Alkalilimnicola ehrlichii MLHE-1: one gene and its partners. The main gene of each other region encodes a partner of the protein of the gene in region 3 in a complex. Links are inferred from orthologs where the notes say so. Each region holds a gene or a part of one and is shown on either strand. Other genes may lie near its edges. The genes, in order: accA, accC, accD and accB.

Region 1 (7,479 bases), 660 kb from region 3 along the record:
CCAGGCCCTGGCCGGTTACAGCCTGGGGGCGGCCGATCTGCTGCGCCGGGCGATGGGCAAGAAGAAGGCGGCCGAGATGGCCAAGCAGCGGGAGATCTTCCTCAAGGGCGCGCAGGAGCACGGCCTGAGCGAGGCGCACGCCGGCGCCATCTTTGACCTGATGGAGAAGTTCGCCGGTTACGGCTTCAACAAATCCCACTCCGCGGCCTACGCACTGCTCTCCTACCAGACCGCCTGGCTCAAGCACCACTACCCGGCGCCCTTCATGGCCTCGGTGCTCTCCTCGGACATGGATAACACCGACAAGGTGGTGATCTTCATCGAAGAGTGCCGGGAGATGGGGCTCACCGTGCGCCCGCCGGACGTGAACCGCTCCGGGTACCGGTTCCGCGCCGAGGACGAACAGACCATCATCTACGGCCTCGGTGCGGTGAAAGGGGTGGGGCAGTCGGCCCTGGACGCCATCATTGAGGAGCGCGACGCCCACGGCCCGTTCAAGGACCTGCAGGACCTGTGCAACCGGGTGGACCTGCGCAAGGTGAACCGCCGGGTGCTGGAGGCCCTCTGCCGCTCCGGCAGCCTCGACAGCCTGATCCCCAACCGCGCCACCGGGATGGCCTGGCTACCGGAGGCCCTGGCGGCGGCCGAACAGAAGACCCGTAACGCCGCCGCCGGTCAGGAGGACCTGTTTGGCCTGCCCGGCGACGGCGCGGCCGTGGCGGAAGCGGAGGAGCCGCATTTTTCCACCCCGGAGCAGGCGGAGTGGGATGAGCACGACCGGCTGGCCGCCGAGAAGGAGACCCTGGGGCTGTTCCTGACCGGCCATCCCATCGACCCCTACGAGGCCGAACTGTCCCATCTGGCCGAACGGCGCATCGCCCAGGTGCTGGCAGCGGCCGGAGAGCCGGGCGAGAAGCCGGAGAACGGCCGGGGCCGGCGGCGCAACGGCCCCAGCGTCCGGGTGGTGGGGTTGGTGGTGTCCCTGCGTACCCGCAACACCGCCAGCGGCGGGCGCATGGCCAGCCTGGTGCTGGATGACCGCACCGCGCGCATGGAGGCCATGCTCTTTCCTGAGGCCTACGAGCGGCTGCGCGGGCTGATCGCGGTGGACCGGGTGCTGGTGGTCCAGGGCAGTCTCGATTACGACGACTTCGCCGGCGGCTGGCGGATCACCGTGGAGCAGTTGCAGGACATCAACGACGCCCGCGCCGAGCGGCTGCGCCAGGTGGTCATTGAGCTCTCGGCGGCCATTGCGGACAACGGCTTCGCCGACGCCCTGGAGGAAACCCTGAAGCCCTATCGCCAGGGGCGGTGTGACGTGCATCTGGACTACCGTGGCGAGCGGGCCAGCGGGCGCCTGCGCCTGGGTGACGACTGGCGGGTGCACCCCAGTGACGACCTGTTGCGCCGTCTCGAGCGACTGGCGGGCCCGGCGCGGGTGCGCCTGGAGTATTGATCCGGAGCAAGGATTGGGTGATTCGGGAAGATTTCCTGTTGAAAATGATTCGCATCCGCAATATTTTGGCGGACAATCGTGAAACGATCGGATAGCCGCTATGACTGAAACCGCCAATGGAACCCTCGCCGCGCTGGCCGCCTTCCTGGACGCCGGCGGCCCAGTGCTCAAGATCATCGCCGCGCTCTCGGTGCTGACCCTGGCCATTGTGCTGCTCAAGGTCTGGCAGTTCCGTGCCGTGCGCCTCACCCGCATGGGCTTTGTCGAGGAGGCCCTGCAGCACTGGCGCGAAGGCAGGGACCAGGCCGCCCTGGACACCGTGAGCAATACCCGCAACCCGGCCGGCCCGGTGCTGGCCGTGGCCATGCGCGGATGTCTGGACCGTCAGGTGCCCACCGAACTGGTGCGCGAGGAGGTGACCCGTATTGCCAGCGCCAGTATGGAGCGGCTGCGCAGCATGATCCGCGGCCTGGAGGTCATCGGGGCCCTGGCGCCGATGCTGGGGCTGTTGGGCACGGTGATCGGTATGATTCAGGCATTCCAGCAGCTCGAAGGGGCCGGCAGCAACGTGGATCCCGCGCTGCTCTCCGGGGGGATCTGGGTCGCGTTGCTGACCACCGCGGCCGGGCTCGCCCTGGCCATCCCCGCCATCGCGCTGGCGAGCCTGCTGGAGCGTTACATCGACCAGTTCCGCCATCGTCTGGAGGACGCCGTGACCCGCGTCTTCACCCTGCGGGTCTGGCACGAACAGCCGCCCGAGGGGGTAATGGACACCGCCCCGGCAGCGCCCCCCGCACGCGCCGTGGCCCATGCAACTTGAGCAGCGGCGCAAGCGGCGGCGACTGGTCAGCCTGACCCCGCTGATCGATGTCGTCTTCATCCTGCTGATCTTCTTCATGCTCGCCACCACCTTCGCGCAGTGGCGGGCGGTGCCGGTGAGCGCAGCGGGTGAGGGCGGCGACGCGGTGGCCGAACTCACGGCCCTGCGGGTCAGTGTCGATGCCGACGGCCGCTTCCGTATGGAGGGCCAGGCGGTGGATCTGTCCGTCCTGAAGCAACGGGTCCGTGACGGCCTCACGGCGGATCCGGACCGGCCCGTCCGCCTTCAGACCCACGATGATGCGCCCCTGCGCGCCGTGGTGGCGGCCATGGACGGCATCCGCGCGGCCGGTGGCCACAACCTGAGCCTGGCCCGGGAGTGACCCCATGCAGTTGCCGCAGAAAGAGAGCCGCCTGCCGGAAGAGAACGTCATCCCCCTGATCAACATCGTCTTTCTGCTGTTGATCTTCTTCATGATGGCCGGCATGTTCACCCGCCCCATGCCATTCGAGGTGGCGCTGCCGTTCAGCACCAGCCCGGAGGAGACCGCACCGGACGAATTGGTCGTGCTCTTGGGTGGGGAGGGGCAATTGGCCCTGAACAGCCGGGAGCTGGACTTGGCCGCGCTGCCCGCTGCGTTGCAGGACTGGCCGGAGGACCTGGCCGAGAAGGCCGTCCAGATCAAGGCGGACGGGGACGTGGCTGCGGGACGGTTGATGGCGGTGCTGGATGCGCTCCGGGACGCCGGTGCGGACCGGGTCGTCCTGCTGGCGCGGAGGGAGTCGCCGTGACCGGAGGACCGGACTGGCGGCATTGGCTGGTGGCCCTCACGCTGGCGGCGGTGATCCACGTCGGGGTGGCCTGGATGCTGCCGCGGGATCAGGAAGCGCCGGAGGAGCCGGAATTCGTCCAGGTGGCGGAGATCCGCCTGGCCGGCGGCGGGGTCCCGACGCCGCCGGTGCCCGAGCCTGAGCCTGAGCCCGAGCCCGAGCCCGAGCCCGAGCCCGAGCCTGAGCCCGAGCCTGAGCCTGAACCCGAGCCTGAACCCGAGCCTGAACCCGAGCCTGAACCCGAGCCTGAACCCGAGCCTGAACCCGAGCCTGAACCCGAGCCTGAGCCTGAACCCGAGCCTGAACCCGAGCCTGAACCCGAGCCTGAGCCTGAACCCCAGCCAGAGCCTGAGCCGGAGCAGGAACGTGAGGCGGTGGTCGAGGTCGACGAGGTCGTGGACGAGGAGCTCCCGCCGGATGAGGCCGGCACCCCGGGTGATCATGAGGAAGAGGTGATCGAGGTGGGCCAGGTGGGCGATGTGGACGACGCCTTCGCCGCCGAGGTCCGGGCCCGTCTGCAGACGGTCCAGCGCTACCCCCGCCAGGCGCAGCGCCGCCGGCTGGAGGGCACGGTCATGCTTTACTTTATGATGGACCGGGAGGGCGAGGTGCTGGAATGGCGTATCGTCGAGACTTCCGGGCAGCGCCTGCTGGATGACGAGGTGGAGGCCATGCGCGAGCGGGTGGACCTTCCCAGCGTGCCGGACGACATCCCCCATCAACGACTCGAGTGGCGGGTGCCGGTGGAGTTCCGGCTGCGCTAGCGCCATCGGGTGCGTTGCGTCCACGGTCCCTTGCCAAGTAAACCCGCTTGTATCAGGGTTACCCCCAGAGGGGGGAGCGCATGAACGATGCCAGCCACGACAATCAGGAGCGCCGCCAATTCTTTCGTATCGACGACACCCTGGCATTGAGCTGGGTGGCGGTGGCCCCGAACCGGATCGGGGCGGTGATGGAACAGCTGCGCCGGGAGGAGGACCTGGGCGTGGCGGCCGAGGAGACCTTCGCCGCGCTCAGTCGGCGCGCCGAGAAGCTGAGGCGGGTCCAGGAGCCGGAGATCCGGGCACTGTTCGAGCTGGTCGAGCAGCGTCTGGAAATGCTCGCGGACCGGATGCTGCACTGGGATCGGCGCAACACCCGCGCCGATCTTCAGCAGGTCAATCTCAGCGCCGGGGGCGTCGCCTTTCGCACCGTGCAGCCGGTGTTGGTGGGCGAATGCATGGTGATCCGGCTGGGCCTGCTGGAGATGCGGCGCACGGTGTTTGCGGGCGGGCGGGTGGTCCGCAGCCAGGAGGACGCGCCCGGCCAGTGGTGGGTGGCCGTCGCCTTTCAGCACATCCGCGAGGAGGATCAGCAGAAGGTGCTGCAATACACGCTGCATAAGCAGTCGCTGCAGATCAAAGCGCAACAGAAGCAGGGCGAGTGAGCCGGTAACGGCCCGGTGGCTGGATCAGCGCTTGCGCAGGTTCCGGCCCGGGGTTACGGTTATGCCCCCAAACGCCGGATTGCCTGGACCCGATGAACCTGAACTTCCTGGATTTTGAGCAACCGATCGCCGAGCTGGAGGCGAAGATCGAAGAGCTGCGTCACGTCGGCCACGACGCCGAGGTGAATATCAGCGAGGAGATCCAGCGGCTGCAGGAGAAGAGCCACGTCCTCACCGAGAAGATCTTTGCCAACCTGACCGCCTGGCAGATCGCCCAGCTGGCGCGGCACCCCAACCGCCCCTACGCACTGGATTACATCGACGGCCTGTTCGAAGAGTTCGAGGAGCTGCACGGGGATCGTACCTACGCCGATGATCCGGCCATCGTCGGCGGGGTCGCCCGTTTCGATGGCCGCCCGGTGATGGTGATCGGTCACCAGAAGGGCCGCGACACGCGCGAGAAGGTGCGGCGTAATTTCGGCATGCCCCGGCCCGAGGGCTACCGCAAGGCGTTGCGCCTGATGCGCATGGCCGAACGCTTCCAGCTCCCCATCTTCACCTTCATCGACACCCCCGGCGCCTACCCCGGTGTCGGCGCCGAGGAGCGTGGACAGAGTGAGGCCATCGCCCGCAACCTGGCGGCGATGGCCCGACTGCGCACGCCCATCATCTGCACGGTGACCGGCGAGGGGGGGTCCGGTGGCGCGCTGGCCATCGGCGTCGGGGACCGGCTGCTGATGCTGGGCTACAGCGTCTACTCGGTGATTTCACCGGAGGGCTGCGCCTCCATCCTCTGGAAGAGCGCCGAGCGGGCCTCCGACGCTGCGGAGGCGATGGGTATCACCGCGCACCGGCTGCACGAACTCGGCCTCAACGACCGGGTGGTGGAAGAGCCCCTGGGCGGCGCCCACCGTAACCCCGAGGCCATGATGGAGAGCCTGCGCGCGGAGCTGCGCGAGCAGTTGCAGGCGCTGGAGGGGCAGTCCACCGAGACCCTGCTGGCTGATCGCTACCAGCGAATGATGGCCTTCGGTCAGTTCCGCGAGTAACCCCCCGGGGCACGGCCCCGACCCGCCATGGCCCCGACCCCCGAACTGAGCCCCGAGACCCTGGCCCGGCACCTTGCGGTGCTTGGCCCTGCGTCGGGCTATTGCGTGGCCTATTCGGGGGGGCTGGACTCCACGGTCCTGCTGCATCTGATGGCCGCGCTCAGCGCGGCCCGCGAGCTGCCGTTGCGCGCGGTGCACATCCACCACGGGTTGCAGCCGCAGGCCGATGCCTGGGCCGAGCACTGCCGGCAGCAGGCCGCTGCCCTGGGGGTGGACTGCCTGGTCCTGCCGGTTGAGGTCCGGCGCGACAGCGGGGAGGGGCTGGAGGCCGCTGCCCGCCAGGCGCGCTACGCTGCCCTGGCGTCGCACCTGCAATCGGGCGAGGCCCTGCTCACCGCCCATCACGCCGACGACCAGGCGGAGACCGTCCTGCTGCACCTGCTGCGCGGCAGCGGCCCCCGCGGCCTGGCCGGAATGCGCGCGCAGCGGCCGCTGGGGCGCGGTCGGCTTTTGCGCCCGCTGCTCCCCTGGCCGCGCGAGCGGCTGCGCGCCTACGGCGACACCCACGCCCTGTGCTGGGTCGAGGACCCCAGCAACGCGCACGTCGCCCACGACCGTAACTGGCTGCGCCACACCCTCTGGCCGGTGCTGACGCAGCGCTGGCCCGACGCCAGTCGCCGCGTCGGCCGCGCCGCCGGCGAGCAGGCCGAGGCGGAGGCCCTGCTGCGTGAGCTGGCCGGGGAGGACCTGGCCCGCCACCCACCGGGGCCGGGGCTGGCGGTCTCTGTCCTTGCCCGACTCAGTCCGGCGCGGGCTCGCAACTTGGTCCGTCACTGGCTGCTGATGTCCGGCCTGCGGCCGCCCCCCCGCGCTCGCCTGGAGCAGGGGCTGGCCGACCTGATCCGGGCCGGCCGGGACCGGCAGCCGGTGCTTACCTGGCCGGAGGGGGAGCTGCGCCGTTACCGCGACCGGATTCACCGGCTCCCGGCCGGTGGGCCGCCACCCTGGCCCGGGCCAGATCGCGAGTGGGACCTGCGGGTGCCGCTGGTGGTCCCCGGTGTGGGGGTGTTGCGCCTGGTGCGCGCGGATGAGGGTATTGCGCCGTCATTGATCGGGGCCGAGGGCCTGAGCGTGGGGCGTCGTCGTCGCGGGGAGCGGTGCCAGTTGGCCCACGACCCGGGGCACCGTCCGTTGTCGAAGCGCTTTCAGGAGGCCGGGATCCCTCCCTGGGAGCGCGACCGCGTTCCGATTCTGCGCCGCGGCGAGGAGGTGGTCGCCATCGCCAACCTGGGTACCGCCAAGCGCTTCACGGCGAGGCCCGGCTACCGCCTGATCTGCGAGGAGCATGGCCCTGACGGCGGCTGAGGGTCTGGCCGGCGGGCGGGGGTGTCCGTCACGGGGACGCTGTGAATACATCCCTGTACGCTCGACGGCGGCCATCCCTGGCCGCCGACGCCCCGTGACGGACACCCCCGCCCGCCGGCCAGACCCTCAGCCGCCCCACCCACCGCCCCGGCGGTACCCCGGTGCCGGCGGTCGCTCTGAAGGGGCGCGCGCCGGTGTCCGTTGTGAATTGGCCCCCCTTCTGCTAATGTTTGCGCCCATCCAAGGCCAGCCCCGGCCGCCCACACTCATACCTCCGCGAAGCCCGTATGACCCGATACATTTTCATCACCGGCGGTGTCGTATCGTCCCTGGGAAAGGGCATCACCGCCGCTTCCCTGGGTACCATCCTGCAGGCCCGTGGCCTGAGTGTCTCCATGACCAAACTGGATCCCTACATCAATGTGGATCCGGGCACTATGAGCCCTTTCCAGCACGGCGAGGTCTACGTCACCGACGACGGCGCGGAGACCGACCTGGACCTGGGGCACTACGAGCGTTTCGTGCGCACCACC
Region 2 (7,529 bases), 1.4 Mb from region 3 along the record:
TGACGCCCTGCTGGGCGTGGGCATCCCCTTTATCGAAATCCACATCTCCAACGTGCACGCCCGAGAGCCCTTCCGGCGCCAGTCCTACCTGGCCGACGTGGCCGTAGGGGTGATCTCCGGCCTCGGGGTGCACGGCTACGAACTGGCGCTGCAGGCCGCCCTGAAGCGGCTGGACGGCAGCCCAAGAGGACAGCACTGATGGATATCCGAAAAGTCAAACGACTCATCGAGCTGCTGGAGGACTCCGGCGTCAACGAGATCGAGATCCACGAGGGCGAGGAGTCGGTACGCATCACCCGCGGCGCCCCGCCGCAGGCGCCGCAGACCTATACGGTGCCCGCGCCGCCCCCGGCCCCGTCGCCGGCGGACGGCCCGGCGGCACCGGCGGGCTCCGCCCCGGCGGAGACCGAGGCGGAAGCGAAAGTCGACGGGCACGAGGTCCGCTCCCCCATGGTGGGCACCTTCTACCGCGCCCCCTCCCCGGGGGCCAAGGCCTTCGTGGAAGAGGGCGACAAGGTCAAGGCCGGCGACACCCTTTGCATCATCGAGGCCATGAAGATGCTCAACCAGATCGAGGCCGACCGCGACGGCGAGGTGGCCAAGGTGCTGGTGGAGAACGGCCAGCCGGTGGAGTTCGATCAGCCGTTGTTCATCATCAGGTAGTCGCCGCCCGGAGCCCTTCATGCTGGAAAAGATCGTCATTGCCAATCGCGGCGAAATCGCCCTGCGGGTCCTGCGTGCCTGCCGTCAGCTCGGCATCCGCACGGTGGCCGTGCACTCGTCGGCCGATCGTGACCTCAAGCACGTGCGTCTGGCCGACGAGTCGGTCTGCATCGGGCCGCCCGCCTCCGCCGAGAGCTACCTGAACATCCCGGCCATCATCAGCGCCGCCGAGGTCACGGACGCCATGGCCATCCACCCGGGCTATGGTTTTCTCTCCGAGAACGCCGACTTTGCCGAGCGGGTGGAGCAGTCCGGTTTCGTGTTCATCGGCCCAAAGGCGGAGACCATCCGTATCATGGGGGACAAGGTGGCCGCCATCCGCGCCATGCTGGCGGCGGACATCCCCTGTGTCCCCGGCTCCGGCGGTCCGCTCACCGATGACGCCGATGCCAACCTGCGCATCGCCCGCGAGATCGGCTATCCGGTGCTGATCAAGGCCGCGGCCGGCGGCGGCGGCCGCGGCATGCGCGTGGTGCGCTCGGAGGCCGGGCTGCTGAATGCCATTTCCCTCACCCAGACCGAGGCCCAGTCCGCGTTCGGCGACAGCACCGTCTATATGGAGAAGTACCTGGACAACCCGCGCCACGTGGAGGTCCAGGTGCTGGCGGACGGTCAGGGCAACGCCATCTACCTGGGCGAGCGCGATTGCTCCATGCAGCGGCGCCATCAGAAGGTGGTCGAAGAGGCGCCCGCACCCGGGATCACCGAGGAGGAGCGCCGCTTCATCGGCGAGCGCTGCGCCGATGCCTGCCGCCAGATCAACTACCGGGGGGCAGGCACCTTCGAGTTCCTCTACCAGGACGGCGAGTTTTTCTTCATCGAGATGAACACCCGTCTGCAGGTGGAGCACCCGGTCACCGAGATGATCACCGGCGTGGACCTGGTCAAGGAGCAGATCCTGGTGGCCAGTGGCCAGCCGCTGCGTTACCGCCAGGAGGACATCGAGATCCGCGGGCACGCGGTGGAGTGCCGGATCAACGCCGAGGATCCGCGCAGCTTCCTGCCCTCCCCGGGGACTATCGACCAGTACCATGCCCCGGGCGGGCCCGGGGTGCGGGTGGATTCGCACATCTACAGCGGGTACAAGGTGCCGCCCTACTACGACTCCATGATCGGCAAGCTGATCACCCATGGCGAGGACCGCGAGAGCGCCATCGCGCGCATGCGCACGGCCCTGTCCGAGGTGGTGATCAGCGGCATCAAGACCAACATCCCCCTGCACCAGGACATCATGGATGACGCCGGCTTCCAGGCCGGGGGCATGAATATCCATTACCTGGAAAAGAAGCTGGGCCTGAGTTGACGCGAGGCTCAGGCCGGTCATCTGGGCCGTCATTGAGAGGAGTAACCATGGTTCGTAAGCTTTTAGTCGCCTGTCTGGCCCTCACCGCCGCCAGCGGTGTCTCGGCCCGGGAGCTGGACATCGGCCTCAGTGATGAGGTGGCGGAGATCAACTTCTCCATGCCGGCCGGTCAGCCCTTCCAGGCCAGCCAGGCCCGTTGGGGACTGGGCTTTCTGTACAACGACAACGATGACTACGTGGCCACCGGCTCGCTGTCGGTCCGCGGTCACGCCCGTGAGGGGTACCGCCCGGTGCAGCTGGGCGCCGGGGTCAAGGCCTACGGCGGCCGGCTGGACCGGCCCAGCAAATCCGTCGGCGCACTGGGTGTGGGCGCCTCGGCCCGGTTCGGTATCCCCACGGACATTCCCCTGGCGCTGATCCTCAGCGGCACGGTTGCACCGAAGATCACCACCTTCGGCGACGCCGATCGGGTCACCGATCTCACCGGGCGGCTGGAGGCACAGATCACCGAGGCGGCCAGCCTGTATGCCGGCTATCGCTACCTGCGTTTCAACATGGAGCGCGGGTTGCGGGATGAGCGCGTGGCCGACGGCTTCCAGGTGGGGGTTAGCCTGCGCTTCTGAGCACGAGCGGCTTTTCTGGCGGCGCCCGCCTCAGCCGCTGAGGAGCAGTGGACGCAGGAGGTTCAGGCCCAGCACGATCAGGAGCAGCGCGAAGGCGCGCTGCAGGATGTGTTGGGGTAACCGGTGCGCGAGCCGGGCGCCGAGCGGTGCGGTGAACAGGCTCATAGCGATGATCCCCAGGAAGGCGGGCCAATAGACATAGCCGATGGCCCTCTGCGGCAGGTCGGGATGACCGAACCCGGTTGCCATGAAGGCCGCCGCCCCCACCAGCGCGATGGGCAGCCCACAGGCGGCCGAGGTGCCCACCGCCTGGCGCATGGGTATCCCCAGGCGGGCCAGCAGCGGCACGGTCATCGCCCCGCCGGCGATCCCCAGCAGCGACGAGACCGCACCGATGGCCGAGCCGGCAGGCGCCAGGATGAGGGCGCTGGGCGTGGCCGGGCGAGGGCCGGGGCGCGGCCCTCGCCCGAAGGCGAGCTGAAGACCGAGCGCCAGCAGGAAGACCCCGAACGCCGCCTTGAGCAGTGCCCCGCTCATCTGGCCGGCGATCAGCGCCCCCAGCACGGAACCCAGGCACATCCCCGCCGCCAGGCGGAGGAACACCGGCACGAGCACTCCGCCGCGCCGCCAGTGGGAGCGGACCGAACTGATGGCCGTGAAGACGATGGTGGCCAGGGAGGTGCCCACCGCCATGTGCATGATCACCGATGCCGGCACCTCGCGCAGGGCGAACAGGGCTAGCAGCACCGGGACGATAATGACCCCACCGCCGATGCCGAACAGCCCCGACAGCAGACCGGCGACGGCGCCCGCGGCCAGGTAGACCAGGATATCAAGCAACGTGTCTCTCCCGTTGGGGCGGTGCTTTTTCCCCCAGTCGCGGTGGCTTACAATGCCTGGATAAGCCACACCGTCTGCGAAAGCGTTTAACGATAACAGAAAGAGGCAGGGACCGACTCATGGCCAAGCACACCATCTGTATCCTCGGCGGCTCCGGGTTCATCGGCACCACCATCGCCGGGCGGCTCGGCCGCGACGGTCACCGGGTGATCGTGCCCACCCGCCACCGCGAGCGCAGCCGCCACTTGCTGCCGGTGCCCAATGTCGAGGTGGTGGAGCTGAACGTCAACGACGAGGACGCGCTGGTCGAGGCCTTCCAGGACTGCACCGCGGTCATCAACCTGGTGGGTATCCTCAACGAGCTCTCCGGTCCCAAGGGTGAGGGCTTCCGCCGCGCCCACGTGGAGCTGCCGCGCCGGGTCATCTCCGCCTGTCAGCGGGCCGGCGTCGGCCGTTACCTGCACATGAGCGCACTGGGGGCCGACCCCGAGGGTCCGAGCCTCTACCAGCAGACCAAGGGCGAGGGGGAGCGGCTGGCCATAGCGGCCCACGGCGACGGGTTGTCTGTGACTGCCTTCCGGCCCTCGGTGGTGTTCGGCAGCGGAGACAGCTTCTTCAACCGCTTCGCCGGCCTGCTCCGGCTCTCCCCCGGGTTCATGTTCCTGCCCACCCCGCATGCGGAGTTTCAGCCGGTGTGGGTCAACGACGTGGCCAGCGCCTTCATCCGTTGCCTGGAGGATCAGGCCACCGGCGGCCAGGTCTACGACTTGGTGGGCCCGAAGCGCTACACCCTGGAGGCGTTGGTGCGATACACCGCGCGCATCGCCGGCATCCGGCGCCACATCGTGCCGCTGTCCGACGGCATGTCGCGGCTGAACGCCCGCCTGCTCGGCCTGGTCCCGGGCAAGCCCTACAGCCTGGACAACTACCTCTCGGCCACCGTGCCCAATGTCTCCGACGACAACGGCCTGCCCAAGCTGGGCATCCACCCCACGGCGGTGGAGGCGGTGGTCCCGACCTTTCTTGGCCCGCACGAGAAAAACAACCGCTACCAGTCCCTGCGCCGCGAGGCCCGTCGCTGACCCGTGAAGGTCTACCTGGTCGGTGGCGCCGTGCGGGACCAACTCCTGGGCCGTGAGGTCCGGGAGCGCGACTGGGTGGTGGTGGGCGCCCGGCCTGAGGACCTGAAACAGCGCGGCTACCGCCCGGTGGGTCAGGACTTCCCCGTCTTTCTCCACCCCGAGACCCACGAGGAGTACGCCCTGGCGCGCACCGAGCGCAAGACCGGGCGTGGCTACCACGGCTTCGCGTTCCACGCCAGCCCGGAGGTGACCCTGGAGCAGGACCTGGCCCGGCGGGACCTGACCATCAACGCCATGGCCCGTGCCGACGACGGCACCCTGATCGATCCCTACGATGGTCGCCGCGACCTGGAGCAGCGCCTGCTGCGCCACGTCTCCCCGGCCTTCGCCGAGGACCCGGTGCGGATCCTCAGGCTGGCCCGCTTCGCCGCCCGCTTCCAGCCGCTGGGTTTTCGCGTCGCCCCCGAGACGCTGGCGCTCTGTCGCAAGATGGTTGCCGATGGCGAGGTGGATGCCCTGGTCCCCGAGCGGGTCTGGCAGGAACTCTCCCGCGCCCTGCTCGAGGACACACCGGTCCCGTTCTTCCGGGTGCTGCGCGAATGCGGTGCGCTGGCCCGGGTGCTGCCGGAACTCGACCGGCTGTTCGGGATCCCCGAGCCGGAGGCCTACCACCCGGAGGGGGATACCGGCGAGCACACCCTGTTGGCGCTGGCGCAGTCGGCCCGCCTGGGCGGTGACCTGCCGGTGCGCTGGGCGGTGTTGCTGCACGATTTGGGCAAGGCGACCACGCCCTCGCAGGTCTGGCCCCGCCATCCGGCCCACGAACACCGCGGCGTGCCCCTGGTGGAGGCGCTTTGCGAGCGCCTGCGTGCCCCCCGCGAGTGCCGCGACCTGGCCCGCCTGGTCTGCCGGTATCACCTGCAGGCCCACCGGGCCTTCGAGCTGCGCGCCAGCACCCTGCTGAAGTTGCTCGAAGGGCTCGATCTGTTCCGCCGGCAGGCCCGCCTGGAGCCCTTCCTACTCGCCTGTGAGGCCGATGCCCGCGGCCGACTGGGGTTGGAGGATCAGCCCTATCCCCAGGCCAGGTTTCTGCGCGAGGCTTACCGGGTCGCCGCGGCGGTCACCGCCCGGCCCTTCGTCCAGGCCGGGTTCAAGGGCCGCCAGATTGCCGAGGCGGTGACCCGGGAGCGGATCCGGGCGCTGGCGGCGCTGCAGCGTGACTACCCGCGCCCGGAGGCGCACTGAGCCCCGCGGGCGCTACGCCCGCTCCCGCCCCAGGCCGGTGATGGTTGCCATCGCAGCCCCGGCGACCATCCATGCCGGGGAGCCCGTCTCCCTCGCCCCGTGATTGGCGCACAGGCGAGCCAACCATAGCGCCAGGGTGGCCCAGCCGCTGTCGATCACTTGCCGGCCCAGGGCCCGCTCCGCGGTGCTGTCACCCAGCAGGCCGCGATTGGCGCAGGCGTTGGTCAGTGCCATTCCGGCCATCAGCAAAGGCGGGGCCTCCGCACCCTCCTCCAGCCAGTGGCGTAAGGCCGGGTGGGTGGGCTTATCGGCGCCAATGGATGCGGCCACGGCACTGCCCTCGGTTCTGTCCAGGACTGCCAGCAGGGCCCGCGCCCGGGCCCCGGGGTCGCGCGACAGTGCGCCGGGTCGTACCACCGTGAACCGTTGGGGGGCGGCCAGCAGCAGGCGGCGAAGGTTTTTCCGGTAGAGGGTCAGCAGCGCCCGCGAGCGGCTGTGCTCCCGGGCCTGCCAGGGGGCGTCCCGCACGGGCGCACAGCCCTGGAGGCATTGCGCACGGCTTTGGACAGCGCCCTGGAGCAAGAAAGGGTGGCGTCGCCAGGCCCGGTGGCACTGCACATGGTGATCGTCGCGCTGGAGCTCGAGCGCCGTCCCGATCGTGCGGGAGCCCTGGGTCAGGAGGACCAGTAAGGAGAAGGCGAGGCTGTGCCGCCCGTCCGCCTCCCGGCAGAGCGCCGGCAGCAGATAGCCGGCCAGGGCCTCCCAGCTGGTCGGCTCCGGTCCACCTGCCACCCGGCGCAGGGCGCGGATGGCGGCCCGGGTTCTCTCGGGCAGGGCCCGGTAGAGGGGATGGGCCTGCAACGCCTTCAGGTCCAGCACGGTCTGGGGAGCGGGCCGGTCCCCACCGGGGTGGGCGGATGGGAGGCCGCTGCCTCCGCCGCCAGCGGGCCGCTGGAGGCGCCCGGCCAGTGCGTCCAGCAGCCGTGCCAGCGCCGGCTGGAAGTTAAAGGGGGCCAGGCCCAGCAGGCCGCTGCGATCCCGCAGCCGGCGATAGAGCCAGCGGCGGCCCATCGGGTCGCGGGCCAGGGTGGCCGCAATCAGCGCGCAGTAGTCGAGCAGCGCCCGGCACTGGCGCACATCGGTGACATCCAGCCCCAGCAGACCCGGCTCGGCGGGCAGACCGTCCAGGGCCTTTATCAGTGCCGCAACGCTGCTCTCCCCCGCGCCGTCGGGCCGCGTCCGGGCCTGCCCGCCGGTGGTGCTCCAGCGGGCAGGCGCCCCGCCGCCCGGCGGTGGGGGGTGAAGCCGGTGCAGGTGCTCGTTGACGGCGGCCAGCGGTCCGGTCGTGGCATCGTGCAAGGGCTCAGAGAGAAGCGAGGGTGCGGGGGTGCCCCGCGGCGCGGCCGCAGCGGCCGGGCGGACCGGGGAGGGGTTGAGCGTCGGATCATCCATGATCACGCCTCCGGGTGGATGCTGGGTAGGGTTAGCACGTCGCGTCGTCCTTGACAGCACTAATCCTAGGGTGTGCCCCGGACGCGGTCAACCGCGCTGCCCTATCAGGGGCAGGGGTTGGGGTTGCCGGCGTGGACGGCGTCGATGGCCTCCAGCAGCTCATCGTCCAGGGTCAGGTCCATGCTGTCGATGTTGGTCTCCAGCTGGTTCAGATCGGTGGCACCGATGACGGTGCTGGTCACGAAGGGGCGTGAGGTGGCC
Region 3 (7,675 bases):
AGAGCCCGATGACGCGCCCCTTGCCCGCCTCGTCCCGGACCGTCTCGGCCAATACGCGCACGCTGTCCTCATTGTGGGCCACGTCGAACAACCACTCCACGCCCCGGCGCCGGACCCGCTCCATGTGTCCGGGCAGGCGGGCGCTGCGCAGTCCCCGCTCGAGCGCGGCGCGATCCACCGGGAGCCGCTCCCGCAGCCGCCTCAGACCGGCGATGACCACCGCCGCGTTATCCAGTTGCACCGTCCCGGTCAGCCCGGGCCAGGGCAGGCCGTCCAGTCGCTCGTCGCCGCTGAGCCAGTCCCAGCCCAGGGCTTGTCGCCGCCAATGGAAGTCGCGACCGGCCGCGGTCACCGGCGCCCGCAGCGTCCGGGCCCGATCGGACACACTGTCGGGGAGGTCCGCCTGGCCCAGGCAGACGGGCCGTCCCGGACGCATGATACCGGCCTTCTCCGCGCCAATCCGCTCGCGATCCGCGCCCAGCCACTCGGTGTGATCGAGGCCAATACTCGTGATTATGGACAAATCGGGATCGACCGCGTTCACCGCGTCCAGGCGCCCGCCCATGCCCACCTCGAGGAGCCAGACCTCGGCCTCCGCCTCGCTGAACAGGCTCAGAGCGGCCAGCGTGCCGTACTCGAAATACGTCAACGGGGTGCCCTGCCGGGCCTGTTCCACGCGGGAGAAGGCCGCCGTGATGGCCTCATCACTCACCGGGACCCCGGCCAGCCGGATGCGTTCGTTATAGCGCAACAGATGCGGCGAGGTGTAGGCAGCGGTCCGGTATCCGGCGGCACCGAGCATTGCCTCCAGGTAGGCGATGCAGGAGCCCTTGCCGTTGGTACCGGCCACGGTAATGACCGGGCAACGGGGCGTGAGGGCACCCAGCCGTTCGCCGACCGCCTGCACCCGCTCCAGCCCGGGGTTGATCTCCACCGGGCTGAGCCCTTCCTGCCACCGCAGCCAGTCCTCCAGCCGCCAACGGTCGCGCTGGGGCATTGGGGCGGCCGATCCCGGGGTGTCGGGCATCTCAGTCAGTCCCAGTGCTCGCCCACCGGGTCGGTCGCCTCCGATGGCTGCTCGCCCGCCTCGGGCGCGTCCGCGGCCTCCGCGGCGGGTTGGTGGGTCAGCATGGCGAGGATGCGGTGAAGCCGGTCAGCCATTTCCCGGCGATCGATGATCTGATCGATCGCGCCGTGCTCCAGCAGGAATTCGGCGCGCTGGAACCCCTCAGGCAGGGTCTCGCGCACCGTCTGCTCGATCACCCTCGGCCCGGCAAAGCCGATCAGCGCCCCGGGTTCCGCCACCACCAGGTCGCCGAGCATCGCCAAGCTCGCCGACACCCCGCCCATGGTCGGGTCGGTGAGCACGGAGACGAAGGGGACCCCCTCCTCGGAGAGCCGGGCCAGCGCCGCGCTGGTCTTGGCCATCTGCATCAGCGAGAAGAGGCCCTCCTGCATCCGGGCGCCGCCACTGGCGGAGAAGCAGACCAGGGGCACCCGCTGCTCGCGCGCCGTATCCGCAGCGCGCACAAAACGCTCGCCGACCACCGAGCCCATGGAGCCGCCCATGAACGAGAACTCAAAGGCCACCGCCACCACCGGCATGCCGCGCAGCCGGCCCTGCATGGCCACCAGCGCATCCCGCTCGCCGGTGCCCTTCTGGGCCTGGGCCAGGCGGTCGCGGTATTTCTTGCTGTCGCGGAAGCGCAGGGCGTCCACCGGCTGCACGTCGGCGCCGATCTCCACCTGCCCCTCGGCGTCCAGGAATCCGGCCAGCCGGCGACGTGCGCCGATGCGCATGTGATCACCGCACTTGGGGCAGACCTCCTGGTTACGCTCCAGCTCCGGACGGTAGAGTACCGCGCTGCAATGCCCGCACTTGGTCCACAGCCCCTCGGGAACGCTGCGGCTGCGCTCCGAGGCGTCGGTGCGGATCCGCGACGGCATCAGTTTCTGGAACCAGCTCACGATGCGACCTCCTCGGCAAGACCGTCCAGCGCCCGGCGCATCTCGCCAAGCGCCTCGGCCAACACCGCCGGGACCCGCTCCGGCTGCTCGGTCAGCCCGGCGATGCGATTGACCAGCGCACTGCCCACGATAACGGCATCGGCCACCGCCCCGACCCGCGCCGCGCTCTCGGCATCGCGGATACCGAAGCCGACACCCACTGGCAGGTCGGTGCGGGCCCGCACGGCACTGACCCGGCGGGCGATATCGTCCACATCCAGTTCCGCCACGCCAGTGACGCCCTTGATGGCCACGTAGTAGACAAAGCCGCGGGCGGCCTGACACACGGCCTCCAGCCGTTCACCCGCCGTTGTCGGCGCGACCAGGAAGATGGGACACAAATCATTGGCGGCAAAGGCCTGGGTAAAGGGGGCCGCCTCCTCCGGCGGGAGGTCCACCGTGAGTACCCCGTCCACCCCCGCGGCCGCCGCCTCCTCAGCAAAGACCGCCGGCCCCAGGTATTCCACCGGGTTGAGGTAACCCATCAGGACCACGGGGGTCTCGCCATCCTGCTCACGGAACCGGCGCACCATATCGAAGACATCGCGCAGGGTCGTCCCGTGGGCCAGTGCCCGCTCACAGGCGGCCTGGATCACCGGCCCGTCGGCCATTGGATCGGAGAACGGAACGCCGAGCTCGAGGACGTCGGCGCCGGCCCCGACCAGCGCGTGCATGAGGGGCACGGTGTGCTCCGGGCCGGGGTCGCCGGCGGTGATATAGGGGATCAGGGCCTTGCGCCCCGCCTTCCGGCAGGCCGACATGCGCTTTTCCAGACGGTTCATAGCTCAATGCCCTCCAGCTCGGCCACCGTCGCAATATCCTTGTCACCCCGCCCGGACAGGCTCACCACCACGCTCTGCTCCGGGCTCATCCCGGCGGCCAGCTTGCGGGCATAGGCCAGGGCATGGGCGGTCTCCAGGGCTGGCATGATGCCCTCGCAGCGGGTCACCTCGTGGAACGCCTCCAGGGCCTCGTCATCGGTCACGCTGACGTATTGGGCACGGCCGGAGTCCTTCAGCCAGGCATGCTCCGGCCCGACCCCCGGGTAGTCGAGCCCGGCAGAGATCGAGTGGGTCCCCTGGATCTGGCCGGAGTCGTTCATCATCAGGTAGGTGCGGTTGCCGTGCAGCACCCCGGAGCGGCCGGCGCACAGGGGCGCGGCATGCCGCCCGCTCTCCACCCCTTCGCCGCCGGCCTCGACCCCGTAGATGGCCACGGCCTGGTCCGCCAGGAAGGGGTGGAACAGGCCAATGGCGTTGGAGCCGCCCCCCACACAGGCCACCAGGGCATCGGGCAGCCGGCCCTCGCGCTCGAGCATCTGGCGCCGCGCCTCCCGCCCGATCACGGTCTGAAAGTCGCGCACCATCATCGGGTAGGGGTGGGGGCCGGCGACGGTGCCGATGATGTAGAAGGTGTCGTCCACATGGGCCACCCAGTCGCGCATTGCCTCGTTGAGGGCGTCCTTGAGCGTCCGGGTGCCGGCGTCCACCGGCCGCACCTCGGCGCCGAGCAGGCGCATGCGGAAAACATTGACCGCCTGACGCTTGACGTCGTCCGCGCCCATATACACCACGCACTGCATGCCCAGGCGCGCCGCCACCGTGGCGCTGGCCACGCCGTGCTGCCCGGCACCGGTCTCAGCGATGACCCGGGTCTTGCCCATCCGCTTAGCCAGCAGCGCCTGGCCCACGGTGTTGTTGATCTTGTGGGCGCCGGTGTGGTTGAGGTCTTCACGCTTGAAGTAGATCCGCGCACCACCGATCCGCTGGGTCCAGCGCTCCGCCAGGTACAGCGGGCTGGGCCGACCGACAAAGTCCTGCAAATCCCGGTCGATCTCGGCCAGAAACTCCGGGTCATTGCGGTAGTGATCGTAGGCCTGCGCCAGCTCGTCCAGCGGAGCCATCAGGGTCTCGGAAACGAAGCGCCCGCCGTAGGGCCCAAAATGCCCCGCCTCGTCCGGGTAGCGGTCGAAGCCGGGGATGCGTTCAATCACGTCAGTCACCTTGGTGGACATTGCTGACCTCACTGATGAAGGCGGCCATGAGCTCCGGGTCCTTGACCCCGGGCGCGGACTCCACGCCCGTGCTCACGTCCACCGCAAAGGGCCGCGCCTGCCGGACCGCGCCGCCCACGTTCTCCGGGGAGAGCCCGCCGGCCAGGATCAGGGGGACCCCGGCGTCATGGGGCACCCGCGCCCAGTCAAAGATCTCACCACTGCCGCCGCTGGCGCCGCGACTGTGGCTGTCGAGCAGGAACCCGACGGCAGAGGGGTAGCGCGCCACCCAGGCCTTGGGGTCGCCCGGCTCCCCCATGGGGATGGCCTTGATGTACCGCCGGTGAAACCCCTCACAGAACTCCGGGGCCTCGTCGCCGTGGAATTGCAGCAGGTCGATGCGCAACTCCCGCAACACTTGGCGCACGAAGGCGGCCTGCGGGTCCTGAAACAGGGCCACCACGGTCACGAACGGCGGCAGGGCATCGATCACCGCCTGTGCCGTGGCGCGGTCGACCGCCCGGCAACTGCGCTCGTGGAAGACCAGACCGACCGCATCGGCGCCCAACTGCGCCGCCTTGCGTCCGTCCTCGGGCCGGGTGATTCCGCAGATCTTGACTCGGGTTCGAAAACTGTTGGCGCTCACAATAAAGGTGGTTCCGGATCTGGACAGGGATGCAATAGAGCCGCTCATGCTAACCCGCGGGGGGCCGCTCAGGCAAAGCGCGGCCACCAGCCGTGTGGCGGCAGCGAGAACGCCTCCGGATAGTCCACGCCAACGAGGTATAGGCCCTCGGCCGGCGCGGTGGCCCCGGCCCGGGTCCGGTCGCCCCCGGCCAGCAGGTCCGCGGCCCAAGTCGCAGGCCGTTCCCCCCGGCCGATCAGGGCCAGGGTACCGGCGAGGTTTCGGACCATGTGATGGAGGAAGGCGTTGGCGCACACATCCAGGTAGACAAACCCACCCCGGGCCCACACATCGAGGCGATAGAGCTCGCGCACCGGGTGTTTGGCCTGACAGGCCACGGCCCGGAAGGCGGAGAAATCGTGCCGGCCCAACAGGTGCCCCGCCGCCATCGCCATGGGTTCCGGATCCAGCGCGTACTTCGACCAGGCCACACGCCCCCGCAACAGGGCCGGCCGGGAGCGGCTGCAGTACCAGACATAGCGATAGCTCCGGCGGAGCGCACCGAAGCGGGCGTGGAAGGCCTCGCTCACCGGTTGCACCCAATGCACCGAGACCGTGTCGGGCAGGTTGGCGTTGGCCCCCAACACCCAGGCGTGTTCCGGCCGGTAGGCACCGGTCTCGAAGTGCACCACCTGGCCGGTGGCGTGCACGCCGGTGTCCGTGCGTCCAGCGCAGGTGACAGTCACCGGCTCGTCGGCGACCCGCGACAGCGCTGCCTCCAGCGCCGCCTGGACCGAAGGCGCGTGGTCCTGGCGCTGCCAGCCGCAAAAGCCGCTGCCGTCGTATTCCAGGCCTAAGGCAAATCGATAACTCATGAGCAGGTTTGGGTCAGATTAACGGTCACAGCCACCAAAACACCGCCCCTGCGGCGGCGGCCAGGGGTAGGATCTGGTTCAGCGGCGGCGGGTCGCCCTGGGGCACCGTCACGGTCGGCGGCGGCCGGCGTTCGGCGTGCTCCAGGGCTCTGGCGAACACCTGCGCCGCGAACCGCGCCGGCTGGCGCCAGGGGTGGCCGTCACGCCAGTCGCGGCGGGTCGCCGCCACCATCACCCGCAACCGGGGCACGATCTCCAGGGTCAGGACCAGGCGGATCGCCAGGCGATCCACATCCGCCCCCAGCCAGCGCAGCGGCTGCAGGGTCCAGGACAGCCCGGCCACCAGCTCGGCCCGGGTGAGCGTGCGCATCAGCCAGTGCACGGCAGCCAACAGGGCCGCCAGGGCCGCCACCCGCAACAGCCCCTCAGCCAACCCCTCGCGACTGGGCGTGGCCCCCGCATGTAACGCCGGCCAGATGGGGGTGCCGGGGGTCAGCAGCAGATAGAGCACCGCGATGGACAGGAACAGGAACTTCAACCGCCAGAGCCCGATGGCCAGCCGCCGCCAGCCCCGGGGGTTGCCCCAGGGCAACAGTGCCAGCACCAGCAGCCCTGCCACCAGGGCCTGGGCCACCGAGGCCCGCGCCAGGACCAGGGCCAGGGCCAATACCAGCACCACGCGCACCGCTGGGTGCACTAGCCCTCACTCCCCGCAACAGGTGGCATATCAGAGGTCGCCCAGGAGCTTCCGCGCCTCCTCCTGCTGGGCCGGGGTGCCGACCTCCAGGACCTCGTTGAGCAACTCTCGGGCACCGTCCGGATCACCCAGATCCACGTAGGCCCGGGCGAGGTCCAGCTTGGTGGCGATCTCCTCGTCCCCACCGGCGTCCTCCATCGGCGCCTCCGCGGGAGGTGCCGGCGGCTGATCGGCGTCCGGTGCCTCCCCTGGTGACGGTTCGCCGCCACCACGTTCCTCCCCGGTCGCATCCCCGGCCCCGCTCTCGTCCAAGGTCAGGTCGCCCAGGTCCAGGTCGAAGGCCTCGTCCCCCGGGGATTCGCCAGCATCCGCAGCCGGGCGCGAGTCGGCCGCTTCCCGCCAGCTATCGTCCACTTCGAAGTCGAGGGTGAAATCACCCCCTTCCCCACCGGCAGCGCCTTCCTCACCGGCGGGTGTCGCAGGGGTCTCCGGCGCCGCCGTTTCCCGTGACGCCCCCTGTCGGGCTACCTGATCCGTCTCCCGGCCCGGCTCATCGGGCTCCGGGAAGTCGAGAGTGAAATCGAAGGCCTCACCCTCCCGGGCAGGTTCCTCCGCTGGTTCCGCCAAATCGGCGCCCCCCGGCGCTGATTCGTCGAGCGTGGGCAGCGCACCGCCGGTGGCTTCCGCCCCTCCATCATCGGCGCCATCCGGGTCAGCGCCACCAAACAGCGGATTGTCAGGGGCATAGCCCCGGCCAACGCGCTCCGCCTGGCGCCAGAGGGGATCGTCCTCGCCCTCGACCCGTTCACGCAATACCTGCGCCTGCCGATCAAAGCCTTCGCGGTCATCCGCTTCAGCCAGGATCTCCAATAGGCGCACCCGGTACTCGTTGCGGGCCGGCACATTGTTGAGCGCCGTCAGCAGGGTGGCGCGGGCACCCTCCAGATCGCCCCGGTCTGCCAACTCATCGGCCACCTGCAGGGGATCCTGGGGCTCGGAGCGGGGCTCAGGCGCAGGTTCAGGCTCCGGTTCGTCCCCGTCGGCCACCGCGCTCGCCGCGGCCGCCGTCCCGGCCGCCACGCCTTCTCGCGCCGGCGGCTGTTGAATGGGCACCTCCTCCGCGGCCACGCCGGTCTCCGTCCGCCGGCGCCGTATGAGCAGCAGGGCCAGGAGCCCGATCAGGATGCCGACGCCCGCCAGCGCCACAGGCAGGCTGAGCCCGTCGAGCCAGGCGAGCGGTTGCGGTGAAGAGGGGGCCGGCGGGGGCGCCGTCACCGGCGCCTCATCGTCCTCCGCCGGCGTTTCCTCAGTGATCTCCGGCTCGACTTCGGGCTCATCCACCACCGCCGGGCGCTCCGGTGGAGGCTCGGCCACGGCCCCTTCAGGCTGCTCGCTCGGCACCATCGGCAGCACCCCGGTCTCCACGTCCAGGGTGAGCAGCCGCTCCAGTCGCTCGATCTCCTGCGCCATCTCCGACA
Region 4 (7,627 bases), 1.4 Mb from region 3 along the record:
GGTCTTGATGCCGCTGATCACCACCTCGGACAGGGCCGTGCGCATGCGCGCGATGGCGCTCTCGCGGTCCTCGCCATGGGTGATCAGCTTGCCGATCATGGAGTCGTAGTAGGGCGGCACCTTGTACCCGCTGTAGATGTGCGAATCCACCCGCACCCCGGGCCCGCCCGGGGCATGGTACTGGTCGATAGTCCCCGGGGAGGGCAGGAAGCTGCGCGGATCCTCGGCGTTGATCCGGCACTCCACCGCGTGCCCGCGGATCTCGATGTCCTCCTGGCGGTAACGCAGCGGCTGGCCACTGGCCACCAGGATCTGCTCCTTGACCAGGTCCACGCCGGTGATCATCTCGGTGACCGGGTGCTCCACCTGCAGACGGGTGTTCATCTCGATGAAGAAAAACTCGCCGTCCTGGTAGAGGAACTCGAAGGTGCCTGCCCCCCGGTAGTTGATCTGGCGGCAGGCATCGGCGCAGCGCTCGCCGATGAAGCGGCGCTCCTCCTCGGTGATCCCGGGTGCGGGCGCCTCTTCGACCACCTTCTGATGGCGCCGCTGCATGGAGCAATCGCGCTCGCCCAGGTAGATGGCGTTGCCCTGACCGTCCGCCAGCACCTGGACCTCCACGTGGCGCGGGTTGTCCAGGTACTTCTCCATATAGACGGTGCTGTCGCCGAACGCGGACTGGGCCTCGGTCTGGGTGAGGGAAATGGCATTCAGCAGCCCGGCCTCCGAGCGCACCACGCGCATGCCGCGGCCGCCGCCGCCGGCCGCGGCCTTGATCAGCACCGGATAGCCGATCTCGCGGGCGATGCGCAGGTTGGCATCGGCGTCATCGGTGAGCGGACCGCCGGAGCCGGGGACACAGGGGATGTCCGCCGCCAGCATGGCGCGGATGGCGGCCACCTTGTCCCCCATGATACGGATGGTCTCCGCCTTTGGGCCGATGAACACGAAACCGGACTGCTCCACCCGCTCGGCAAAGTCGGCGTTCTCGGAGAGAAAACCATAGCCCGGGTGGATGGCCATGGCGTCCGTGACCTCGGCGGCGCTGATGATGGCCGGGATGTTCAGGTAGCTCTCGGCGGAGGCGGGCGGCCCGATGCAGACCGACTCGTCGGCCAGACGCACGTGCTTGAGGTCACGATCGGCCGACGAGTGCACGGCCACCGTGCGGATGCCGAGCTGACGGCAGGCACGCAGGACCCGCAGGGCGATTTCGCCGCGATTGGCAATGACGATCTTTTCCAGCATGAAGGGCTCCGGGCGGCGACTACCTGATGATGAACAACGGCTGATCGAACTCCACCGGCTGGCCGTTCTCCACCAGCACCTTGGCCACCTCGCCGTCGCGGTCGGCCTCGATCTGGTTGAGCATCTTCATGGCCTCGATGATGCAAAGGGTGTCGCCGGCCTTGACCTTGTCGCCCTCTTCCACGAAGGCCTTGGCCCCCGGGGAGGGGGCGCGGTAGAAGGTGCCCACCATGGGGGAGCGGACCTCGTGCCCGTCGACTTTCGCTTCCGCCTCGGTCTCCGCCGGGGCGGAGCCCGCCGGTGCCGCCGGGCCGTCCGCCGGCGACGGGGCCGGGGGCGGCGCGGGCACCGTATAGGTCTGCGGCGCCTGCGGCGGGGCGCCGCGGGTGATGCGTACCGACTCCTCGCCCTCGTGGATCTCGATCTCGTTGACGCCGGAGTCCTCCAGCAGCTCGATGAGTCGTTTGACTTTTCGGATATCCATCAGTGCTGTCCTCTTGGGCTGCCGTCCAGCCGCTTCAGGGCGGCCTGCAGCGCCAGTTCGTAGCCGTGCACCCCGAGGCCGGAGATCACCCCTACGGCCACGTCGGCCAGGTAGGACTGGCGCCGGAAGGGCTCTCGGGCGTGCACGTTGGAGATGTGGATTTCGATAAAGGGGATGCCCACGCCCAGCAGGGCGTCACGCAGTGCAATGCTGGTGTGGGTCCAGGCGCCGGGATTGATCAGGATGAAGTCCACCCCGGCCCGGCCGGCCTGATGAATACGGTCGATGAGCGCGTGCTCGGCGTTGGTCTGAAAGGCGGAGAAGCGCACGCCGGCCCCGGCGCATTGCTCGCCCAGACGCCGTTCGATGTCGGCCAGGGTATCACTGCCATAGATGCCCGGCTCGCGTGTGCCCAGCAGGTTGAGGTTGGGTCCGTTCAGGAGCAGCAGTTCTGGCATGAGTCCCCGGCGCCAAGCGGTGGCTGACAACATCGCCGCTGATTTTGCGGGATCCGCGTGTTGTTGTCCAGATCGTCGCGAGTTCGCAGAAAATGGCCGCAGGTTGCCGGCGGATCAATACCCCAGATTAGAGCAGGTCCAGCAGCACCGGCTCGATCTGCTCACGGCTCACCTCCCGGTCGAAGACGTGGCGAATGTGGCCTTCGCGGTCGATGATCACCGTCCAGGGCAGGGTCCCGGCCTGGTTGCCAAAGTCCTGTCCGGCGCTCATGGCGGCCTGGCGGCCATACAGGATGGGGTAGCGGATGTCGTGCTCGGCGACGAATTCGGCCACGGCGTCCGGCCGGTCCACCGCCACCCCGATGAACTGTAAACCCCGGTCACCATACTCGTCCTGGAGGCGCTGGAACAGCGGCATCTCCTCGACGCAGGGCGGGCACCAGGTGGCCCAGAAATTCAATACGATCAGCCGCCCATCCCACTCCGAGAGGCTGCGCGGCTGCTCTTGGAGATCGGGCAGGGTGAGATCCGGGCGCGGCTCAGGACGGTCCTGGTCCCAGACCTGATAGCCGAAGACCCCGGCCACCGCGCCGAGAAGGATGACCACCGTAAACAGCAGGGCGCGCGTCATCCCCGCGGCCCCGGCTCACCGTTCAGGGCGGCATCCACCCGCTGCCGAAACTCCTCGGCCCCGAGAAAACCCGAGACCCGCTGGCCGCGAGCCTCGCTGCCGTCGGCGCGGTAGAAGATGATGGCCGGTGGCAGGAAAACACCCAGCGCCTCCAGTAGCGCGCGCTCGGCATCGTCCATGGCGGTGACATCCACCCGCACCAGCTTTGCATCGCTCAGCGCCGCCTGCACGCCGGGGTCAGGGAAGGTCCGGTCCTTGAGCTGTTGGCAGTAGATACACCAATCGGCAGTGACATCGAGCATCACCGGCCGGCCCTCGGCCTGCGCCTGCTCGCGCAGGGCATCCAACTCGTCCAGGCTGTGCGCATCGACCCAGGCAAGTTCCGTCCGGGACTCCCCGCTCAGCCCCGCCAGGGGCTGGCTGAGCTGATGGGCGCCGGTCCCGGCCCCCACCAGGGCGGCGGCGCCCCAAAGCAGCGCCGCCAGCCCCACTGCACGGCCGCTCCAGCGCCACAGCAGCCGGCCACCGCGCAGACGCCAGCCGACCCAGACGGCAAAGGCGATCAGCAGCAGGCCCCAGAGGGCGAGGGCAAAGGCATCGCTCAGCAACCGCTCAATCATCCAGATGGCGACGCCCAGCAGCACGAAACCGAACAGTTGGCGGACGCCGTCCATCCAGGCCCCGGAGCGCGGCAGCCACTTGCCGGCGGCGGTCCCAATGAGCAGCAGCGGCAGCCCCATGCCCAGCGCCATCACGTAGAGCGCCAGCGCCCCGAGACCGACCTCGCCGGTGGTACCGATGAAACTGAGCGCGGCGATGAGTGCCGGGCCGGAGCAGGCCCCGACAATCAGCGCCGAGAGCATGCCCATGACCGCCACCCCCAGCAGCCGCCCGCCCTTCTGGCGGCGGGACAGGGCGTCCAGTCGGTTCTGGAGCACACCCGGCATCTGCACGGTGAACAGGCCGAACATGGCCATAGCCATCAACACCAGGACCAATGAGAACCCGCCCAACACCCAGAGATTCTGCAGCTCGGCCTGAACCACCCGGCCGGTCAAGCCCGCCGCGGCCCCGGCAAGGGCATAGGTAATGGCCACACTCTGGACATAAACGAAAGAGAGCAGCAGCGCCCGCCCGCTGCCGCGCTGGCTGTCACCGGCAATCAGCCCGGAGAGGATGGGGATCATGGGGTAGAGACAGGCGGTGAAGGCCAGCAGCAGCCCGGCGACGAAGAAGCCACCGAGGATCATCCAGGCGCTGCCGTCCTGAAGCAGGCTGGAGAGCCGGCCCTCGGCGCCGCCGGCCGTCCCGCCGCCACCGCCGCCGACACCACTGGCAATAGCGCCCTGCCCATCGAGCCCCAGATCGGCGGTCAGCGGTGGATAACAGACACCGATATCGGCGCAACCGCGGTAGGCCACCTCCAAACGCAGATCGTCGGGCACCGGGCCGTCGAACTGCAGTTGCACCTGCGCCACGCCGCGGAGGATGGTGGTTTGCCCGAAGAAGGGGTCGTCTTTCTCCCGGCCTTCGGGTATGGCCACGTCGGTGAGCGCGACGCCGCCGTTACGCACCTCGAACGCCAACTTCTCACGGTAGAGGTAGTAGCCCTCGGCCACATCCACCGTCAGCAGCAGGCGGTGCTCGCCGATCCGCTCCAGAAAAAGGGGAAAGGCCTCCTCAGCGGGGAGGATTTGCTGCTGGCCCCCGCCCAGTTGATCCAGCGGGTTGGCGCGCGCATCCGCACCCCACAGAGGCAGGGCGAGCAGCAATACCAGCAGCCAGTAGAGCGGCCAGCGCAACGGCGTGGCCGCTGGCAGGGGTCGGGCCAGTGCGGTCATGGGCGTTCCTTAGCGGACATCGGGGTCTGGCAGGTCCTTGGGGTCGTCGTTGTCACCGGCCCCGCCCGCGGTTTCCATGGCGATCCAATGCAGGAAACCGGGCAGGCCCTTTTCCAAAGGGACCCCCACAATCTCGGGAAGTTCATAGGGGTGCTGCTCCAGGATGGCCTGCTCCAGCGCCGGGTAGGCGGCCGCCGAGGTCTTGATCAGCAGTAGCACCTCGGGCTCGGCCTGGGCCTCACCCTCCCAAAAGAACACGGAAGTCAGTCCGGGCACGATATTGACGCAGGCGGCCAAGCGCCTCTCCACCAGCGCGCCGGCCAGTTCCCGCGCCACGGCGTCATCGGGGCAGGTGCAGTAAACCAGGTACTGCTCGGCGGGCATATCGCCACCTCCGGGGCTCTATGGTGTCCGAATTGCGAGACTGGCCTTGAATTCTACCACCGCCGACCCCATTCAGAGGACAGCGCCGCGACAGCGGCTCTTGACTCGAGGGGGGCGGTCACTATCATTAGCACTCACAACTTGAGAGTGCTAACCCTGCCCTCTCTCCAAAACCGCCAAACACGAACGACAGCAAACGCATAAGGGAGTAACAGCCCCATGAACATTCGTCCCCTGCACGATCGCGTGGTCATCAAGCGCATGGAAGAGGAGCGCACCTCCCCCGGTGGCATCGTCATCCCCGATTCCGCCGCCGAGAAGCCCATCAAGGGCGAGGTGGTGGCCGTGGGTAACGGCAAGCTGCTGGACAACGGCGAGACCCGCCCGCTGGACCTGAAGGTGGGCGACAAGGTGCTGTTCGGCAAGTTCGCCGGCACCGAGGTCAAGGTCGATGGCGAGGAGCTGCTCGTCATGCGCGAAGACGACGTCATGGCCATCGTCGAGTAAACCGCTTTCCGCCGAATTCCGTTTTAGAGAGGACAACACACAATGGCAGCTAAAGAGATCCGTTTCTCCGACGACGCCCGCCAGCGCATGATGAAGGGCGTGAACACCCTGGCCAACGCGGTCAAGGCCACCCTGGGCCCGCGCGGCCGCAACGCCGTGCTGGACAAGTCCTTCGGCGCCCCCACCGTCACCAAGGACGGCGTCTCCGTGGCCAAGGAGATCGAGCTGGAGGACAAGTTCGAGAACATGGGCGCGCAGATGCTCAAAGAGGTCTCCAGCCAGACCTCCGACATCGCCGGTGACGGCACCACCACGGCCACCGTGCTGGCCCAGGCCATCCTGCGCGAAGGCATGAAGGCCGTGGCCGCCGGCATGAACCCCATGGACCTCAAGCGCGGCATCGACAAGGGCGTCTCCGCGGCCACCAAGTACCTGGCCGACGAACTCTCCAAGCCCTGCGAGACCGACACGTCCATCGCCCAGGTGGGCTCCATCTCCGCCAACTCCGACGAGTCCGTGGGTCGCATCATCGCCGACGCCATGCAGAAGGTGGGCAAGGAAGGCGTCATCACCGTGGAAGAGGGCTCCGGCCTGGAGAACGAGCTGGACGTGGTTGAGGGCATGCAGTTCGACCGCGGCTACCTCAGCCCCTACTTCATCAACAACCAGCAGTCCATGAAGGCCGAGCTGGAAGACGCCTTCATCCTGCTGCACGACAAGAAGATCTCCAACATCCGCGACCTGCTGCCGCTGCTGGAGAATGTCGCCAAGGCCAACAAGCCGCTGCTGATCATCTCCGAGGACATCGAGGGCGAGGCCCTGGCCACCCTGGTGGTCAACAGCATCCGTGGCATCGTCAAGGTGGCTGCGGTCAAGGCCCCCGGCTTCGGTGACCGCCGCAAGGCCATGCTGCAGGACATCGCCGTGCTCACCGGCGGCACCGTGATCTCCGAGGAAGTGGGTCTGTCCCTGGAGAAGGCCACCCTGGACGACCTGGGCCAGGCCAAGAAGGTGGACGTCTCCAAGGAAGAGACCACCATCGTCGGCGGCGCCGGCCGTCACGACGACATCATGGCCCGCGTCGAGCAGATCCGTGCCCAGATCGAGGAGAGCACCTCCGAGTACGACAAGGAGAAGCTGCAGGAGCGCGTGGCCAAGCTGGCTGGCGGCGTGGCCGTCATCAAGGTGGGCGCCACCTCCGAGATCGAGATGAAGGAGAAGAAGGCCCGCGTGGAGGACGCCCTGCACGCCACCCGCGCCGCGGTGGAAGAGGGCATCGTCCCCGGTGGTGGCACCGCGCTGCTGCGCGCCCAGGCCTCCCTCGACGGCTTGGAGTATGCCAACCACGACCAGGAGGTGGGCATCAACATCGTCCGCCGCGCCATGGAAGAGCCCCTGCGCCAGATCGTCTACAACGCCGGTGGTGATGGCGCCGTGGTGGTCAACGAAGTGCGCAACGGCGAGGGCAACTACGGCTACAACGCCCAGAGCGGTGAGTACGGTGACTTGGTCGAGATGGGCATTCTCGATCCCACCAAGGTGACCCGCACCGCGCTGCAGAACGCCGCCTCCGTGGCCGCGCTGATGATCACCACCGAGGTGATGGTCGCCGACCTGCCCAAGGACGACGACGCCGGTGCCGGCGGCGGCATGGGCGACATGGGTGGTATGGGCGGCATGGGGGGCATGGGCGGCATGATGTAAGCCGTCCGGCCCACCGGCCGACCCAAACCGAACCCGCCGACGGTCCTGCCGCCGGCGGGTTTTTTGTGTCCGGAACCCGGGCCCGCCCGGGAGCCTGGTCGGGCGATTTATGCCATCATTGCGAGCTATGAATGCCCTGCACCCCACACTGTTTCTGGTGCTTGCCCTGACGGCAGTCATTGCGCTCCCCGGCTGCGGTGCCATGCAACGCCATTACGAGGCGGGGCTGATCCTGGCCGATATCCGCGCCGGCGAGGCCGACAGCCGCTGGAAACGCACCCGACCGGCCCCGGAACGAGAGACCGTCGAGTACACCGGCCCCACCGGGGTGCCACGGGTGGCCGACCTCTATACCCCGGGCGACGAGGTC

What was found.
Region 1: the proteins of accD (region 3) and accA are in contact, whole or in part, in a solved structure (PDB 8UXZ), measured with the Escherichia coli proteins. The link is inferred for Alkalilimnicola ehrlichii MLHE-1 from one-to-one orthologs.
Region 2: the proteins of accD (region 3) and accC are in contact, whole or in part, in a solved structure (PDB 8UXZ), measured with the Escherichia coli proteins. The link is inferred for Alkalilimnicola ehrlichii MLHE-1 from one-to-one orthologs.
Region 4: the proteins of accD (region 3) and accB are in contact, whole or in part, in a solved structure (PDB 8UXZ), measured with the Escherichia coli proteins. The link is inferred for Alkalilimnicola ehrlichii MLHE-1 from one-to-one orthologs.

What each region holds. Positions count from the first base shown.
Region 1 is NC_008340.1:2,100,265-2,107,743, reverse strand. What follows is about bases 3,799-6,602. They hold accA (acetyl-CoA carboxylase carboxyl transferase subunit alpha), read left to right. Parts: upstream 3,799-4,624; coding sequence 4,625-5,581; downstream 5,582-6,602. Other genes in these bases: tilS (tRNA lysidine(34) synthetase TilS), read left to right, coding at 5,609-6,602; MLG_RS09375 (PilZ domain-containing protein), read left to right, coding at 3,951-4,532; MLG_RS09380 (energy transducer TonB), read left to right, coding at 3,799-3,870. Also shown: dnaE (DNA polymerase III subunit alpha), read left to right, coding at 1-1,456; MLG_RS09395 (MotA/TolQ/ExbB proton channel family protein), read left to right, coding at 1,557-2,276; MLG_RS09390 (ExbD/TolR family protein), read left to right, coding at 2,266-2,658; MLG_RS09385 (ExbD/TolR family protein), read left to right, coding at 2,663-3,067; more of MLG_RS09380, read left to right, coding at 3,064-3,798; more of tilS, read left to right, coding at 6,603-6,946; MLG_RS09360 (CTP synthase), read left to right, coding at 7,234-7,479. UniProt on the Escherichia coli protein: Component of the acetyl coenzyme A carboxylase (ACC) complex. First, biotin carboxylase catalyzes the carboxylation of biotin on its carrier protein (BCCP) and then the CO(2) group is transferred by the carboxyltransferase to acetyl-CoA to form malonyl-CoA.
Region 2 is NC_008340.1:28,140-35,668, forward strand. The notes cover bases 1-2,854. They hold accC (acetyl-CoA carboxylase biotin carboxylase subunit), read left to right. Parts: upstream 1-682; coding sequence 683-2,026; downstream 2,027-2,854. Other genes in these bases: aroQ (type II 3-dehydroquinate dehydratase), read left to right, coding at 1-199; accB (acetyl-CoA carboxylase biotin carboxyl carrier protein), read left to right, coding at 199-663; MLG_RS00145 (YfaZ family outer membrane protein), read left to right, coding at 2,074-2,649; MLG_RS00150 (sulfite exporter TauE/SafE family protein), read right to left, coding at 2,680-2,854. Outside these bases: more of MLG_RS00150, read right to left, coding at 2,855-3,489; MLG_RS00155 (complex I NDUFA9 subunit family protein), read left to right, coding at 3,609-4,571; MLG_RS00160 (multifunctional CCA addition/repair protein), read left to right, coding at 4,575-5,816; MLG_RS00165 (hypothetical protein), read right to left, coding at 5,829-7,268; MLG_RS00170 (NADP(H)-dependent aldo-keto reductase), read right to left, coding at 7,373-7,529. UniProt on the Escherichia coli protein: This protein is a component of the acetyl coenzyme A carboxylase complex; first, biotin carboxylase catalyzes the carboxylation of the carrier protein and then the transcarboxylase transfers the carboxyl group to form malonyl-CoA.
Region 3 is NC_008340.1:1,437,002-1,444,676, reverse strand. Bases 1-3,000 are described here. They hold accD (acetyl-CoA carboxylase, carboxyltransferase subunit beta), read right to left. Parts: upstream 1,969-3,000; coding sequence 1,033-1,968; downstream 1-1,032. Other genes in these bases: trpB (tryptophan synthase subunit beta), read right to left, coding at 2,786-3,000; trpA (tryptophan synthase subunit alpha), read right to left, coding at 1,965-2,789; folC (bifunctional tetrahydrofolate synthase/dihydrofolate synthase), read right to left, coding at 1-997. Also shown: more of trpB, read right to left, coding at 3,001-4,021; MLG_RS06300 (phosphoribosylanthranilate isomerase), read right to left, coding at 4,002-4,694; tRNA pseudouridine(38-40) synthase TruA, read right to left, coding at 4,715-5,500; MLG_RS06290 (CbiQ family ECF transporter T component), read right to left, coding at 5,526-6,197; MLG_RS06285 (FimV/HubP family polar landmark protein), read right to left, coding at 6,228-7,675.
Region 4 is NC_008340.1:22,443-30,069, reverse strand. The notes cover bases 1-2,952. They hold accB (acetyl-CoA carboxylase biotin carboxyl carrier protein), read right to left. Parts: upstream 1,733-2,952; coding sequence 1,268-1,732; downstream 1-1,267. Other genes in these bases: dsbD (protein-disulfide reductase DsbD), read right to left, coding at 2,818-2,952; MLG_RS00125 (TlpA family protein disulfide reductase), read right to left, coding at 2,318-2,821; aroQ (type II 3-dehydroquinate dehydratase), read right to left, coding at 1,732-2,190; accC (acetyl-CoA carboxylase biotin carboxylase subunit), read right to left, coding at 1-1,248. In the rest of the region: more of dsbD, read right to left, coding at 2,953-4,662; divalent-cation tolerance protein CutA, read right to left, coding at 4,672-5,046; co-chaperone GroES, read left to right, coding at 5,266-5,553; groL (chaperonin GroEL), read left to right, coding at 5,596-7,257; MLG_RS00100 (alpha/beta hydrolase family protein), read left to right, coding at 7,385-7,627. UniProt on the Escherichia coli protein: This protein is a component of the acetyl coenzyme A carboxylase complex; first, biotin carboxylase catalyzes the carboxylation of the carrier protein and then the transcarboxylase transfers the carboxyl group to form malonyl-CoA.